2 regions of the Priestia sp. D3YE.R1 genome follow, and region 2 is predicted to be linked to the other one. Evidence: predicted binding sites of a transcription regulator. Region 2 holds the regulator's gene; the other holds the start of a gene.
What was found. Region 2 encodes LexA, which represses DNA repair genes until DNA is damaged. Its sites were predicted from a motif close to CGAACATATGTTCG; they were not measured.

Region 1: the regulator LexA is predicted to act here: its motif matches at 1,124-1,137, upstream of ACOZIR_RS19800 (YolD-like family protein).

The regions. Positions count from the first base shown of each region.
Region 1 covers NZ_JBLTHW010000003.1:291,278-294,707, forward strand. The annotation lists gene ACOZIR_RS19790 (ABC transporter permease) at 1-48, shown strand, start outside; gene ACOZIR_RS19795 (YitT family protein) at 80-919, opposite strand; gene ACOZIR_RS19800 (YolD-like family protein) at 1,168-1,521, shown strand; gene ACOZIR_RS19805 (hypothetical protein) at 1,643-1,783, shown strand; gene ACOZIR_RS19810 (DeoR/GlpR family DNA-binding transcription regulator) at 2,167-2,919, shown strand; gene pfkB (1-phosphofructokinase) at 2,916-3,430, shown strand, end outside.
Region 2 covers NZ_JBLTHW010000001.1:797,826-801,255, forward strand. The annotation lists gene ACOZIR_RS04080 (hypothetical protein) at 1-1,405, opposite strand, end outside; gene lexA (transcriptional repressor LexA) at 1,617-2,234, opposite strand; gene yneA (cell division suppressor protein YneA) at 2,381-2,710, shown strand; gene ACOZIR_RS04095 (YneB family resolvase-like protein) at 2,764-3,430, shown strand, end outside.

The DNA.
Region 1 (3,430 bases), on a different contig from region 2:
CTTTTTGTAGCAGCAGGTTCACTGTATTTTCAGCGCAAACATATATAATAGAAAAAACCCGCTTTTATACAGCGGGTTTTCAACTGGCTTTTGGAATGGTAAAACCTACTCCAAAGACGTCGCGCACATCGTGTACGACCACAAAAGCTTGTTCGTCGACTTTATGAATAATGCGCTTTAACTCTAGCAGTTCTTGTTTGTTCACAACTACGTACAATACGTCTTTTGCTTCTTTTGTATAGCTTCCATGAGCAGAAAAGACAGTGACGCCGCGCTGCATCTTTTTATTGACTTGTTCGGCTACTTCAGCTGAACGGTGCGAAATAATGGTGATTGCTTTGCGGGGGTTGAGTCCTTCAATGATATAATCAAGCACCTTTGTTCCAATATAAAGAGAAATAACCGTGTACATCGTCTTTTCTCCCCCGATGACAAAATAAGCGCTTGCTACAACTAATAAATCAATTGCTAGCATCGTTTTGCTAATATTCCAGTCTAGATATTGATTAGCTAAGCGGGCGATAACTGCAGAGCCTCCGGAAGTTCCGCCTCCTCTAAACACTAGTCCGAGTCCTACTCCGGCTAAAATCCCAGCAAAAATAGCCCCCAGTAGCGTATCGTCAAGAGGATTTCCCAGTCCTTCAGTTATATGTAGGAATAGAGATGTGAAAATAATACATATAATTGTGTAAGCAATCACACGTTTGTGAAGCAATTTGTATCCGATCAGTACCAGCAAACCGTTTAATATAAAGTTTGTGATACCCGGCGACCAGCCTAGTACATAATAGGTAATCATTGTTACACCGGTTACGCCGCCTTCTGCTAATTCATTTGGAATAGCAAAATAATTAATGGCCAGTGCGAAAATGAGGCTCCCTAGAATAATGAGGATAATTTCTTTTATTTTATTAATCATGAACGTTACCTCCAATCATCAAAAACTCCGAAAACACAGTCATGACAATGTATTATACCAACTCTAGAGAATGAATTAAAGATGGTATATTATTATTTTTTTAAAAATCAGTTTCTACTATTAACATAAAATCTTTTGACAGTTTTTATGGAGTATGAAAAAATGAATTGTTTGCTTTTATTTTGATTAAAAAGTTTTGCAATGAGAATGTTCGTTCGGTAAAATAGAAGCAAGAGTCAAGGGGGAGAATGAACGTGTATCAAGATGAATTAAAACAGTATGCGAAGTTAGTAATGCCTGAGCATTTAGAGAAAATGAAGAAAATGTACAGTCCCGAGGCGCATAAGCAGTCTTTAGGGTTGAAAAAAGAAAAGATTGAGCATATTGAAAATGTCATTATGAACAGTTACTCGGAGCATCATCCAGTAACGCTTCACGTCTATGAAGCAGGACATATTCAAAGGTATGAACGAGTGACGATCGATAAAGTCTCGCTGCAGTCGAATACGCTGATGGTGACAGGGCCTTGTTATACATATTCGATTCGAGCAGATGCAGTAATTGAAGCAGATGTATGGAAAGATGAAAGCTACTCTAGCTAAGAGTAGCTTTTTTGTTCGATTTGTATCTTTTTTTTAACGCTTGCATACAATACATAAAAGCATATTCTGCGAGTAGTAACTTTTAGCTACTAGGAAATTTTGATTAAAGAAGGGATATTGTATGCAAAATGAAAAAACTCAAGTAAGAGAAATTGAATTAACGCAGTTCATTAAAAAAAGACTCGTTCGTTTTATCTCAAGTTTAGCTATTTCTTCTGCCCTTGCTTCTATATTATATATGCTTCTGTTTTTATTTAAATGATGGGTCACTTCGAGTTGTCCAAAAAGGTGGACAACTTTTTTTGATGTATAGGCTCTCATTAAAACAGGACAAGCTAAACATAATTCAGTCAGGAGAAATTCAATCGGTCAAGAAATAGTCAAAAACAGTCATAGCTAATTAAGTGCAAGAAAACCTTTACATATAATGAGAAAAGTAGACAAATTCTTGAATTACCAGCTTATTTCCTTTTGTATAAACTATTATTAAAACAAATGCAAATCTAATTATTCGTTCAAAAAACTTTATTTTGTAATTAAAAAAATGAATGTTTTTGATTTTTTATGATTGATTTTGAATGTAAACCGTGATAAAGTAAGTACATGAAATAAATGAAAACGCTTTTTTGAAAAAGGAGCTAGAACATGTTAACGCCGGAGAGACATCAACTAATCTTAAAACTTTTAAAAGAGAAAGAACTTGTAAAAGTACAAGAGTTTATCGAAGTTACAGGCGCTTCGGAATCCACAATTAGAAGAGACTTAAGTCAACTAGAAGAAGAGCAAATGCTCAAACGTGTTCACGGTGGCGCTTCGCTTATTCGCAGTAAACGAATCGAACTAAGCGTTATCGAAAAATCTGCTAAAAATGTTCAAGATAAACGAAACATTGCAGAGTATGCGGCTTCCATTATAAATGAAGGTGACTGTATTTTTTTAGATGCAGGAACTACAACGTATGAAATGATTCCTTTTTTAAAGCAAAAAGATGTAGTTGTCGTGACAAATGGTTTAATGCATTTAAACCCGATGCTAGAACAAGGTATCACCCTCTATTTAATTGGAGGATCCGTTAAACATAAAACGGGTGCTTTAATTGGCAATGGAGCTCTTTTAAGTCTTGAGCAGTATCGTTTTGATAAGTGCTTTATGGGAGCGAATGGGATTCATCATCAATATGGATATACAACTCCTGATCCAGAAGAAGCATTGATCAAGCAAACGGCAATGAAGCTGTCTAGAGAATCTTATATTTTATCAGATTCTACTAAGTTTTTTGAAACAAGTTTTGCGAAAATAGCCGATTTACATGAAGCAAAAATTATAACAAATGACGTACCTAGCGATGTACTTACACAGTATGCAAACAAAACAGACATAAAGGTTGTGAAATCATGATTTATACATGTACGTTGAACCCATCCGTTGATTACGTAGTACATGTTTCAGCATTCGAAGAAGGCGGACTTAACCGCACAACGAATGAAGCCAAGTTTCCAGGAGGAAAAGGCATTAACGTCTCTCGCGTTTTAAAACGATTAGGTGTTGATAATAAAGCTCTCGGTTTTGTAGCCGGCTTTACAGGAACCTATATCGAAGACTACTTAAAAGCGGAGAATATTGAAACAGCTTTTACAAGAGTTGATGGAGATACCCGCATTAACGTAAAGTTAAAAACCGAAAAAGAAACAGAAATTAACGGTCAAGGACCTGCTATTACAGACGAAGCGCTTCAGTCTTTATTGACTCAAGTAAAGCAAATGACTGAAGGCGATATCTTCGTATTAGCGGGGAGTATACCGAAAACGCTTCCAAGTTCTGTGTATGAAACATTAACTGAACTAGCAGCAGCGAACGGAGTAAAAGTTGTAGTAGATGCAAGTGGAAAAACCTTGCTAGACGTCGTATC
Region 2 (3,430 bases):
TCACTCCGAGACTAATGCTGATCAGAATTCCTGATAGGGCTACTATTAAAGCGATATATTCAAAGATAGAAAACTGCTTCATACTATCCCAATTGATGTTTCCCTTTAGTTTGCTAATAACTAAATTCATTCCATAAATACCGGAAAGAACGGTATAAATCGTTAAGATTAATAATAAGTAATTATGACGCTTAGCCGCGATTTTCTCCTGATTTTGATACAAGGTACCAAGGGTTTCTTTGACTTCTTGATAAAGAGAATTGATGTGGAAGATTTTTTTAAAGAGCTCAGAAAACTCTTGACCTTCTGTGCGAGAGCTAATTTCTAAAAATAAATATTTACCTGAAAATATGGTAATAGAGCGGATTAGTCGTTCAATGCCCTCTGAATTTTTATGAAACGTGAGCTGAGAATACTCATAAGATAGTTTTAACAACACGATTTTATAGAAAAAATGTAAAAATAAATTATAGTAATGTTGGCCAAATAGATGATTCATCAAAAGCTGATCCGTTTTAGAGTCTGTCGATTTAGAAATACACGAAAACACATGGTCTGTTATGACGTAATAGGTTTCAGGAGCCCATCTGGAATACACGTGTTTGGTATTATACGTTTTAATATACTCATGGTTGTGTGCAGAGATAAACGGCTTCCCGTCAGGCGTATAGCTATTTAGCTGCCCAGTACGAAATAAAGTTGTGCCATTAATCTCTTGCTTTTGATTTACCGTTACATAACTTAATACAAACATCCGTTCATCGATAAAATAAGGAAGGCTCCCGACGTGCTGTTCACGTGTGGCTTCTTTTTTGATGTGTTCGTTCAAAAATGGCGCGAGCTGTGAAAAAATATAATCCTGTACTTTGCTATAGCGATGATGTTCATAGGTAATGGTGGATCCATGCTCTTCAGCAAGCTTCGGTTCTAATACGCGAAAATGATTCATGAATTCTAAAATGTCATCATAGGTGTAATGATTATGACTCATCTCAGTGCGAATAGTCATGACGCCAATTTCAAAAGGACATAAAAAAACATCCACAGACAGCACGTTGCTAGACACGGTGGTGGAGGAAGTTTGTAGCGTAACGGTATGGTCTATTTTTTTTGAAAATCGAAGCAACCCTTCTTTTTCGCACGAATCAGGAAATAGAATACATTCAATGTAAGGAAGAAAATATTGATCCAAGCTATCATGAGATACGTAATACTGTTCTCCGTAGTATTCTTTTTCTAAATGTTTGTTTTGAATGGAAAAAAAATCGAACAAATTTGCTTCTAATGCATGAACAAGCTGCTCTTTATTTTTTCGATCAAAGGAAAAAGGAAAAAGAAACATGTTCATTGCTTTGGTAGGCATAATAGTTTGAAATGGTTCTGTTTTCCTTGGTGTATTGGTCATAAACTACATCCTTCTTATGGTCGGTTGTATTTCCTTTTGAGAGCCGAGGAAATGCAGATAGAAAGTAAAAGGTAAAGCAGGCTTTATAAAAACCTCTCTACCTGCCTGCAATGATTCAACGTATCATTTATAATATGCCAATTTTTTTAGAAAACAAACGTAAAAAAACCAACTAACATCATGGTTAGTTGGTTTTACATACAGTGTGTGATTAGTGAATTGTGCGATATACACCAGTGACTTTTCCTAAAATCGTTACGTGGCGAAGAATAATAGGCGCCATCGTTGAATTTTCAGGCTGTAAACGAACGAAATTTTCTTCTTTGAAGAAACGTTTTACCGTTGCTTCGTTGTCCTCGGTCATAGCGACCACAATATCTCCATTATTAGCAGTTTGCTGCTGACGTACGATTACCATATCGCCATCTAGAATACCTGCTTCAATCATACTTTCTCCCATAATTTCAAGCATAAATACATGATCATCTGGAGAAACGAATTTATCTGGAAGAGGAAAATATTCTTCCACGTTTTCAACGGCTGTTATAGGAAGACCCGCTGTTACTTTACCGATAACAGGAACATTAATGACATTGCTTTTAGGGATGTTTACTTCGTCTAGTTGAAGAACTTCGATTGCTCTTGGTTTTGTTGGATCTCTGCGAATTAACCCTTTGCTTTCTAAACGAGCTAAATGCCCGTGTACAGTGGAGCTAGAGGCTAATCCTACCGCTTCCCCAATCTCACGAACAGAAGGCGGATAACCTTTTAATTTTACTTCGTGCTTAATAAAATCTAGTATGTCTTGTTGACGTTTTGATAGCTTCATATTTTTCACCTCGATTTTAGCTATTCTTTAGGTGAATTATACCACGTGATGTGTCAATATACAAACATAAGTTCGAAGAATTCCATTGACAGAAACAAATGTTCTCAATAAAATAAGAACATATATTCTGATAGGGGGATCATAATATGCACCAATTCTTACATTCTATGAAACATTACGCTATTTTTTTTGCAGTTATCGCTGCACTTACATATGTATTGACGCTGGTTTTAGGAGCGGATAAAGTAGATTTAGACAAATATTCAACCGTTACTATTACAAAAGGAGATACGCTTTGGGAATTGTCCAACAAGTATCATAATCACCATCATTTGACCGCCAACGAATTTGTCAAATGGGTTGAAGACGTCAATGATTTAAACTCAGACACTGCCCAGTCTTTATCTCCTGGAGATAAATTATATATTCCTGTTTTAAAAAAAGAGTTACATAATCAAGTGGCAATTGAACAGTAGTGTGTAACGGCCGTTCCTGAATATTGTTAGAAGCCGAAAAGGTCGTGATAAAAGTGGAAGCCATTATTTATTGCCGTGTCAGTACGGATAAAAAAACCCAAGAAACATCTTTACAGCGCCAGCAAGAAGAATTAAAAAAACTTGCTGATCTTCACCATCTAGACGTAAAAAAAGTCGTAATGGAAAAAGCAAGCGGATATGACGTAGACAGAGAAGGTATTTTGGATGTTCTTCATACAATGAAAGAAGAAAAAATATCCGTGCTGCTCATTCAAGACGAAACACGATTAGGCAGAGGAAATGCCCGAATCGCGCTGCTTCATGCTTTTCATAAAGAAAATGCTACGATCTATACGATTAGTCATCAAGGTCAGCTTCAGCTTTCAGAATCTGATTCGATGGTGTTAGATATTATTAGCTTAGTGGAAGAGCATCAGCGGAAATTACATAATGCTAAAATTAAAAGAGGAATGAAAAGAGCCGTAGAAAACGGTTATCGTCCGCAGCAAAATTTAAAAAATCAAGGAGTTAACTCGGGAAGAGAAAAAAAAGAAGCGCCGATTGAAGAAATTGTCCGTCTTCGTCATAACGGCTTAACCTTTGCTGAAATTTCAGTTACGCTAAAAGGTTTTGGTTATAATATTTCAAAAGCGACGGTACATCGTCGCTATCAAGAGTATCAAGAGAGGGCTCAATCTCTTGATAAAACGAAAGAGATTT